DNA from 3 places in the Lysinibacillus sp. FSL K6-4013 genome. Region 1 is predicted to be linked to each of the others. Evidence: riboswitches for the same ligand, from Rfam matches in the RefSeq annotation. Region 1 holds a riboswitch; each other region holds the start of a gene.
The links. Region 1 has a riboswitch for lysine ahead of MHB39_RS11380 (transporter substrate-binding domain-containing protein). Riboswitches for the same ligand answer to the same signal wherever they lie in the genome.
Positions count from the first base shown of each region.

Region 2: it holds a riboswitch for lysine, as region 1 does, so the genes downstream of both, MHB39_RS16525 (aspartate kinase) here and MHB39_RS11380 (transporter substrate-binding domain-containing protein) in region 1, are expected to answer to the same signal.
Region 3: it holds a riboswitch for lysine, as region 1 does, so the genes downstream of both, MHB39_RS01445 (amino acid permease) here and MHB39_RS11380 (transporter substrate-binding domain-containing protein) in region 1, are expected to answer to the same signal.

Region 1 covers NZ_CP152031.1:2,301,664-2,304,952, forward strand. Annotated here, with positions in the region: gene odhB (2-oxoglutarate dehydrogenase complex dihydrolipoyllysine-residue succinyltransferase) at 1-745, shown strand, start outside; lysine riboswitch at 1,086-1,272, shown strand; gene MHB39_RS11380 (transporter substrate-binding domain-containing protein) at 1,391-2,248, shown strand; gene MHB39_RS11385 (amino acid ABC transporter permease) at 2,418-3,143, shown strand; gene MHB39_RS11390 (amino acid ABC transporter ATP-binding protein) at 3,156-3,289, shown strand, end outside.
Region 2 covers NZ_CP152031.1:3,341,156-3,344,444, reverse strand. Annotated here, with positions in the region: gene uvrC (excinuclease ABC subunit UvrC) at 1-1,600, shown strand, start outside; lysine riboswitch at 1,708-1,885, shown strand; gene MHB39_RS16525 (aspartate kinase) at 2,009-3,235, shown strand.
Region 3 covers NZ_CP152031.1:278,704-281,992, reverse strand. Annotated here, with positions in the region: gene MHB39_RS01450 (response regulator transcription factor) at 1-250, opposite strand, end outside; gene MHB39_RS01445 (amino acid permease) at 403-1,866, opposite strand; lysine riboswitch at 1,949-2,125, opposite strand; gene MHB39_RS01440 (MFS transporter) at 2,304-3,289, shown strand, end outside.

The sequences.
Region 1 (3,289 bases):
AGCAACTTCAGGTGGCCCAGTAGTGTTCACACCAGCAGCTAATTCTGACCGTGTAACAATTGAAAAAATGAGCCGTCGTCGCCAAACAATTGCAAAACGTTTATTAGAAGTGAAACAATCAACAGCAATGTTAACAACATTCAACGAAATTGACATGACAAACATCATGGCACTTCGTAAACGTAAACAAGAAGAGTTTGTAAAAGCAAACGACATCAAACTTGGTTTCATGTCATTCTTCACGAAAGCTGTTGTTGCAGCACTGAAAAAATATCCATACGTAAACGCTCAAATCTCTGGCGATGAAATTCATTTAAATAACTTCTTTGATATCGGTATTGCTGTATCAACTGAAGAAGGTTTAGTCGTACCAGTTGTACGCGATGCAAATAGCAAAAACTTTGCAGAAATCGAAAAAGATATCGCTAACTTAGCGACAAAAGCTCGTGATAAAAAATTAGGCTTAAATGACATGGCTGGTGGATCATTCACAATCACAAATGGTGGTGTATTCGGTTCATTAATGTCAACACCAATTATGAACGGTACACAAGCTGGTATTTTAGGTATGCACTCAATTGTAAACCGTCCAGTTGCAGTAAATGGTGAAGTTCAAATCCGTCCAATGATGTATGTAGCACTTTCATACGATCACCGTATCATTGATGGTAAAGATTCTGTAGGATTCTTAAAAACGGTTAAAGAATTAATCGAAAATCCTGAAGATTTATTATTAAATTCATAATGTCATTAGACCCTGCGAACAATGTTCAGCAGGGTTTTTTGTGCATGACGAAAGGTTTGGCCAATTCTAGTTTTGAAAGAGTACTAATGTTATATCGTTAAGAGGAGCAAAAAAGAAATAAACACAACTTTTCTCACATAGATCACGTAGTCTATAATAAAAATTTGTTGTAATTTTCAGAAATATCGACGAAAGCTCAACGATTTAAAATGGATACAGAACGCGCAATATCCTAATATTGTCATTAGTCAGAAAAATGTCAAAATCGTCTTGACGAACATATTAGTTTTATAGTAGTATCTAAATATCAATTAAATAAACAAACCTCACGAATTGTTACCAGTGAGGTAGAGGCGCGGTATTTATTAGTTCATTGTTGAGTACAAGCAAGCGAAGACGCAATGAAGAAGGAAATATCGCCGAAGTATAAAAGGAGCTCGTACTTTTATACTGGGTCTGCAGTGAATAAGTGCAGGACTGTCCTAGTAAATGGATTTCCAGATTTACTAGGTTGTGCTATCTCGGAAACATGGAAATTATAGTGAGGATTTGGGCAACTGTCATAAAAGGTAAGACCTAAGTTCAATATACTTAGGTCTTTTTTAGTACAGTTGTCTTATTTTTTACAGAAAAGGGGAGTTTTTCATGAAAAGAAAATGGTTGTTAGTAATGATCTCTATCATGACGGCAATTGTGCTAGCTGCATGTGGCACGAGTGACAAAAAAGAGGGCGGTTCAAGTGATGCTGGAACTGACAAAGAAGAAAGCGGCGGTGAATTCCGAATCGGAATGGAGGCTGGCTACCCACCGTTCAACTGGACACAGCAAGACGATGCAAATGGCGCAGTGAAAATTGCGGATAATGCAGAGTATGCAGGTGGCTATGATGTACAAATGGCAAAGAAAATTGCTGAAGGTTTAGGCAAAGAGTTAGTCATTGTTAAAATGGAGTGGGACGGATTAGTTCCAGCGCTACAATCGAACAAAATTGATGCAATTATCGCAGGTATGTCACCAACAGAAGAACGTAAGAAAACAATTGATTTTACAGAAAACTATTATACTTCTGATTTTGTTATGGTTATTAAAAAAGGTAGCAAATATGAAGACGCAAAATCGATTCAAGACTTCTCAGGTGCTAAAATTACATCACAATTAAATACATCTAACTACACAGTGATTGACCAAATTAAAGGTGTAGAAAAACAAACGGCAATGGAGAGCTTCCCAGCAATGCGTGTGGCTTTAGAAGCAGGTAAAATTGATGGCTATGTAGCTGAACGTCCAGAGGGCATTTCCGCTTCTGCTGCCAACGATAAATTCACATATGTAGCATTTGAAGAAGGCTTTGATACAGACCTCTCAAATACTTCAATTGCTGTAGGCTTACGTAAAGATGACGCAAATCGTGAAAAAATCAATGAAATCCTAAAAGGCATTTCAGAAGATGATCGTCAAGCGATTATGGAAGAAGCTATTTCTCAACAACCCGCAGCACAATAATGACATGGCACGGACTAGCAAATAGTCCGTGCATGATCATTTCATCATTATCAAAATGAGAACCTCTCTACATAATGATAATGTCCTAGCGTGACAAATCATAGAATGGTAGAAAGAGCTAGGGCACAAAAAAATAAGCAAGCAAGATGACATTGTTAGGAGGAACATCATGAGTCTTGAATGGATACTTTCAATTATTGAAAACAACTGGCAAATGTTTTTACGAGGTGCGTATTATACGTTACTGATTTCGAGTATTAGTACAATTATTGGTGCATTTATCGGATTTTTCATCGGAATTATGCATACGATTCCAGTTCGTAAAAAAGGTGTGAAATTTTATAGCTTAAAGCTCATTAATTTTATACTGACATGCTATGTTGAATTTTTCCGTGGTACACCAATGATTGTACAGGCTATGGTTGTCTACTACGGATTAGATATCGCATTCGGTATCGATATGCACTTTATTACAGCAGGTATTTTAGTCGTTTCCCTCAATACAGGGGCTTATATGGCAGAAATTGTTCGTGGCGGTATTGTCTCCATTGATAATGGTCAATACGAGGCAGCATCAGCAATTGGCATGAATCACTTCCAAATTATGCTTCATGTTGTCTTACCACAAGTAGCGCGTAATGTTTTACCAGCGACAGGTAACCAATTAATCATGAATATTAAAGATACAGCCGTATTAAATGTCATTGGGGTAACGGAATTATTCTTCCAAACAAAATCAATTTCGGGTAACAATTTCCGTTACTTCGAATCATTCTTCGTTGCATGTGTTCTTTACTTCATCATGACATTTACCGCATCTCGCATCCTTCTCTATGTTGAAAAACGTCTAGATGGTCCTGATGCCTATCAAAAAGAACAAAAAGAAGCCGTATAGGGGGACGCACAAATGGCAGTCATTAAAATCGAACATTTAAGTAAATCATTTGGACGTAACCAAGTGTTAAAAGATGTGAATTTCCAAGTGGAGAAAGGGGAGGTAGTTTGTTTAATTGGCTCCTCTGGCTCTGGTAAATCCACATT
Region 2 (3,289 bases), 1.0 Mb from region 1:
GTATATTGTGACGTCATCCAATATTGAAGCACTTATTTTAGAGCTGAATCTCATCAAATTACATGATCCAAAATATAATGTCATGTTAACGGATGATAAGACCTATCCATATTTAAAAATTACGAATGAAAAACATCCTCGTCTAATTACGACACGGAAGGTAAAAAAGGATAAGGCTAAATATTTTGGTCCTTATCCAAATGCCTATGCAGCAAGTGAAACAAAAAAGCTATTGGATCGATTGTATCCGCTGCGTAAATGTGTACAATTACCATCTAAGGTTTGCCTGTATTATCATATGGGTCAATGCTTAGCACCATGTGTGAAGGAAATTAATGGTCAGGTTTATCAAGATATGATTGAGGATATGACGAAGTTTCTAAATGGTGGTGTGGAGGCAGTCAAAAAAGAGCTTGAAGCTAAAATGCTAGCAGCTGCAGAAAATCTGGAATTTGAGCGAGCGAAGGAATTCCGAGACCAAATTGCCCATATTGATACGGTTATGCAGAAACAAAAAATAGTTTCAAGTGATACAACAAATCGAGATGTATTTGGCTATGCAGTGGAAAAAGGATGGATGTGTGTTCAGGTTTTCTTTGTGCGCCAAGGTAAGCTGATAGAGCGTGATGTCTCGATTTTCCCGATCTATCAAGATGCAGAGGATGAATTTTTAACTTTTGTTGGACGCTTTTATGAAAAACCAGAGCATATTAAGCCAAAAGAAATCTTTATTCCACAAGCCATTGATGCAGCTATCTTAACTGAATTATTAGAGATCAAAGTGCTCACACCGAAAAGAGGTCAAAAGAAGGAATTGGTTGAATTAGCAACCAAAAATGCCGAAATTGCTGTGGCAGCTAAATTCCAGCTAATAGAACGCCAGGAGGAACGTACCATTGGTGCTTGTGAGGCACTTGGTGAAGCAATGGGTATTAGTACACCTTTACGAATTGAAGCTTTTGATAATAGTCATATGCATGGAACGGATGCAGTATCTGCCATGGTAGTGTTCATTGATGGGAAGCCTGCGAAAAAGGAATACCGAAAATATAAAACACGTACAGCAGCCAAGCATGATGATTACGGTGCAATGCAGGAGGTTATACGTCGTCGCTATATACGTGTTTTAAAGGAAGGTCTCCCATTACCAGATTTAGTCTTAATTGATGGTGGTAAGGGACAAATGGAAGTAGCCCGTGAAGTACTAGAAGATGAGCTTGGCCTTGTTATACCGATTGCTGGTTTAGCCAAGGATGATAAGCATAATACATCTCAGCTCTTGTTTGGTGATCCACCAGAAGTGATTAGCTTAAAACGTACAAGTGATGGCTTTTATTTATTACAACGAATTCAAGACGAAGTTCACCGCTTTGCTATTACCTTCTTGCGTCAACAGCATGAGAAGCATGCCATTCAATCTGTATTAGATCATATTGAAGGGGTAGGACCAAAACGAAAGCAACAGCTGCTTAAACATTTCGGTTCAGTCAAAAAAATTCGAGAGGCGAGCGAGCTAGCATTACAGGAGGCTGGGATGCCCGCTAATTTAGCAAGCCAAATTTTTAGCTATTTTCAGCAACAATCATTGTCAAAGGAATAGGCATGTGCTATGGTTATAAATAACATTGTTTTCAATGTTATGGAGAGCCAACTGCGTGACTAGTTTGTTTACGCTAAGGCTTAATGAATTGAATACATTCACTTTAAAGTGATGATAGAGGTGCAAGGTTCAAGAGTAACACGATGGAGGATGGACAAGTCCAAAGATATTGTGTGAAAGGGGAGCTTGCCGAAGTACAGTATTGTTGTTCCATTGCTGTACTGGTTTTGCATTTAAGAAATGTAAGACTGTCGATTCTAAACGTTTCGGAGAGCTATCACACATGCGCAAGTTACGATTATTGTACATGTTATAGGCAGCTTTCACGTTATGTGGAGGCTGCCTTTTAGTTTTTCTAGAAACCCATAATTAGGTGAAATACATGAACTGGAAGGGAGAACGAAAGAAATGGCTAAAATCGTGATGAAGTTTGGAGGAGCTGCATTAGGTTCCACTGAACAAATCCAAGAGGCTGCTCGGAAAGCGATTGCTGAAAAGGACAAAGGTTTTGATGTAGTGGTGGTCGTTGCAGCGATGGGACACACTGTGAAAGAGATGAAAATGATGGTACATCAACTAACAGATGATGTATCGAAACGAGAATTAGATGCGGTTTTGTCAACAGGCTCTCAATTATCTAGTGCTTTATTTGCCATCGCCTTACAGGAAGCAGGCTATACTGCTGTGTCTCTAACTGGATGGCAAGCTGGTATACATACGGATGGTATGTATCGACATGCACGTATCGACTATATAGATGTTAGTCGAATGGAAGAACACTTTACACAGGGACAAATTGTAGTCATTGCTGGAGAACAGGGGATTGACGAAGAGCACAATATTACCATGCTTGGGAAAGGTGGAGCTGAAACAGCAGCTGTAGCACTTGCTGTATCGTTAGAAGCGGAGAGAGTTGATATGTATACAAATGTGGACGGTGTTTATACAGCAGATCCACGTTATGTTACAAATGCCCAAAAGCTACAGGAAATATCCTATGATGAAATGTTGGAATTATCTAACTTAGGATCTCATATCATACATCCACGTGCGGTGGAGTTAGCGAAGAAATTTCAAATGCCTGTTATTATACGCTCAAGTTTAGTTGAATCAGTAGGCACTTTATTGAAGGAGGAAGTAGAAATGGAAAAAAATTTAGTCGTTCGTGGTGTGGCATTTGAATCGGATATTATTCGTTTAACAGTAGGGTATGATGCTTTTTCCAATGCTTCATTAGCAGACATATTTACGGTTCTTGCAGAGAACCGTATTAATGTAGATATTATTGTCCAAGCCATTATTGATGGGTTGAAGCCAACTGTATCGTTTTCTATTTTAAAAGAGGAATTTGCGGAAGCATTACGTGTGTTAGAGGATAGTAAATTATCACTCGGATTTAGTTTTGCTGACTTCGAAATTGGGCTAGCAAAAGTTTCTATCATAGGTTCAGGCATGGCTTCTAATCCAGGCGTTGCTGCTCGTATGTTTGATCGGTTACGTCGTGAAAATATCCCTGTAAAAATGGTAAGTACCTCTGAAATAAAAGTGTCCGTTGTTGTCCCACAGGATGATATGATCAAAGCAGCTAATGCTCTCCATGATGAGTTTAATTTAGAGCAAGCACTTTACATATAATAATAGAAGAAACAGCATTTTATGTAATTGACCGAAATAAAAGGAAGAAAAAAG
Region 3 (3,289 bases), 2.0 Mb from region 1:
TGTCTTTGGCAGACATAATAATGATAGGAAGTGCTGCCTGCTCTCGAATAATCTTTAATACTTCCAATCCATTTAGTTTAGGAATCATAATATCTAAGATGACCAAATCAAAGGTATTTTGCAAACAATTTTGTAATGCCTCTTCACCATTGATCGCGGTTGTGACATTGAAACCTTCCATAGTTAAATAATTTTCAACCATTTCACGAATGGCTTCATCGTCTTCTACCAGTAAAATATGCTTTTGCATTATCATGCACCTCTCCTACTAAAACCCAATTTCCATATGTATATTACATTACCATATTTATGATGTTTAATTGGAGAGATTTTGTTCATGAGTGTTAAAAAAAAGCTGCCCTATAAACCATCACTTTTTGGTTTACAGAACAGCTCTATTAATTAATCTTCAACTTTTAAATCACAATCTTTAAGTGGAAGCATTTTTGTTTTGTGCTTTATTTTATAGCCCAACCATAATGCTAAAAATAGTGGAATCCCAATATACGAAACAAGGATACCGTACCAATCTATTTTTTCACCTGTAAAGGCTGTGTAATTTTGTCCAATGACTACGATCATACAAACAGTAAAAGCAAATAATGGTCCAAATGGATATAATTTAGCTTTATAAGGTAATAACTTTGGATCTAAGCCCTGTGCATCAAACGCTCGGCGGAAACGATAATGACTAAATGCAATACCTAGCCATGCAATAAAGCCAGACATTCCAGAAGCATTTAATAGCCAGATATAAACCACTCCATCACCAAAGAAGGATGCCAAAAATGCTAAACAGCCTACAGCTAATGTTGCCATAAGTGCATAAATCGGAATACCTCGACGACTTAGCTTTGAGAAAAATTTAGGTGCATGTCCATCCACTGCTAATTGCCATAGCATACGAGAAGATGCGTATAGTCCTGAATTTCCTGCTGACAGCATAGCCGTTAAAATAATGGCATTCATTAATGAAGCAGCAAAGGCAATACCTAGGCGGTCAAACACTAGTGTAAACGGTGAGACTGCGATATCTTCTGATAATAAACGTTCATCTGTGAATGGAATCAACATCCCAATTGCACCAATCGCTAAAATATAAAACAAAATAATACGCCAAAATACAGATTTAACAGCCTTTGGAATATTTTTACCAGGATCATCTGTTTCACCTGCTGTAATTCCAAGTAATTCTGTTCCTTGGAATGAAAATCCAGCTGCTAGGAAAATACCAAATGTGGCAAGGAAGCCACCATGGAATGGCCCATCACTAATAAAGAGATTAGTGAAACCTACAGGAGCCTGCCCTCCTAAAATACCAAAAATCATTAGTAAGCTAATGATAATAAAAACAATGACCGTTGCTACTTTAATCATGGCAAACCAATATTCACTTTCACCATAACTTTTTACGGATAGTAAATTAAACGTCAGTACAACAGCAATAAATAATACTGTCCAAAGTGCTGATGAGCTATCTGGAAACCAATATTTCATAATTAATGATACAGCAGCAATTTCTGCAGCAATGGTGATTGCCCAGTTATACCAGTAGTTCCAGCCTAATGCAAAGCCCAAAGCGGGATCTACAAATTTGGTTGCATACGTACTAAATGAACCTGATGATGGCATATAAGCAGCCATTTCCCCTAAGCTTGTCATTAAAAAATACACCATAATACCGATTAAAGCATAGGCAAGCAATGCTCCTCCAGGTCCTGCCTGAGCAATAGCACCACCACTGGCTAAAAATAGCCCCGTACCAATTGTACCGCCTAAAGAAATCATTGTGATATGACGACTTTTTAATTCTTTTTTCAGCTTCGGTGCTTTATGTCCGAGCTGATTTACTTTTATTTCACTCACGATATAGCTTCCTTCCTATTTATGAGGCAAAAAAATGCCATCACATATACACTGTGATGGCTACGTTAATCCTCAGTTTTTCTTACATGATAGCTCAACACGTTGTGCAAACGTGACAGTTCTGTTCCTTTCGGAGACAGCCCCAGCATGAGGTTTTCAAGTCCCCTCACACTTCGGCAATATTTCCTTTCAGCTAATTTCATCAATGCTTGTCATTTCAATTAGCATACTTATAAATATCGCGACCTCTACCTCAATACAAACATGAGGCATATAATTATTAAATTTATGATGTTTATTATACTAACATAAGACCATAGACATTTCAATACAACGGGAAATGTTCTGTATTTTATGAATCTTCTACTATTTTTAATAGTGTGATAAAGTGTTATAGTAGTTCAATTAGAATGGTTATTATTAGGGGGGATTTTATTTTGACTACAAATGATCATTCCACTAGTTTTCCAAGTAAAAAAATTAGCTGGAAAGGAACAACCTTACTTTTAGTCTTTGGCGTTATCTTTATAGCCTCTACATTACGAATGCCACTAACTGTTGTTGGCCCAATTATATCCTTTATCCGTGAAGATCTAGGGATATCTAATGTATTGGCAGGCTTTCTAACAACTATTCCATTGCTGGCTTTTGCTATTATATCTCCATTTGCGCCAGTTGTAGCACGCAAACTAGGGCTTGAGCTAACATTATTTTTATCCACTTTACTCTTGGCCTTAGGGATTGTCCTACGTTCACTTGGTACAACAGAATTACTTCTATTGGGTACTGTGTTAATTGGCGTAGCCATTTCTTTTGGAAATGTATTAATTCCTGGATTATTAAAATTGAAATTTCCATATCATGTTGGTTTATTGATGGCCTTTTTCACCATGTCCATGAATTTTACTGCTGGTCTTGGTGCTGGTATTAGCTATCCTATAGCTAATTCATCGTTAGGCTGGCAAGGGGCGCTATCCATTGCACTCATACTTGTTCTAGTTACAATCTTAATTTGGATACCTCAACTAAAGTCAAATAAACCGGAACCAGTTACTACATCTAAAAAGACCAGTACACCTCTATGGAAATCACCTGTTACTTGGGCTGTCACAGGGGCAATGGGTTTACAGTCTTTATTATTCTACACAACAGCAGCTTGGATACCTGAAATCTATATTGCTCAAGGTTTAGCGCCTGATAAAGCTGGCTGGATGTTTTCAATCATGCAATTCTCACAAGTACCAATGGCCTTGGCAGTGCCTATTATTGCAGGTAAAATGACTTCTCAACGCCCACTTGTATTGATGTTTACTTCCTTCTATTTAGTAGGCTTTGTTGGGGTTGTCATGGAATGGACAAGTCTTGGAGTACTATGGATGGTTCTTCTAGGGTTAGCAGGTGGTTCTTCATTCGCTCTAGCAAT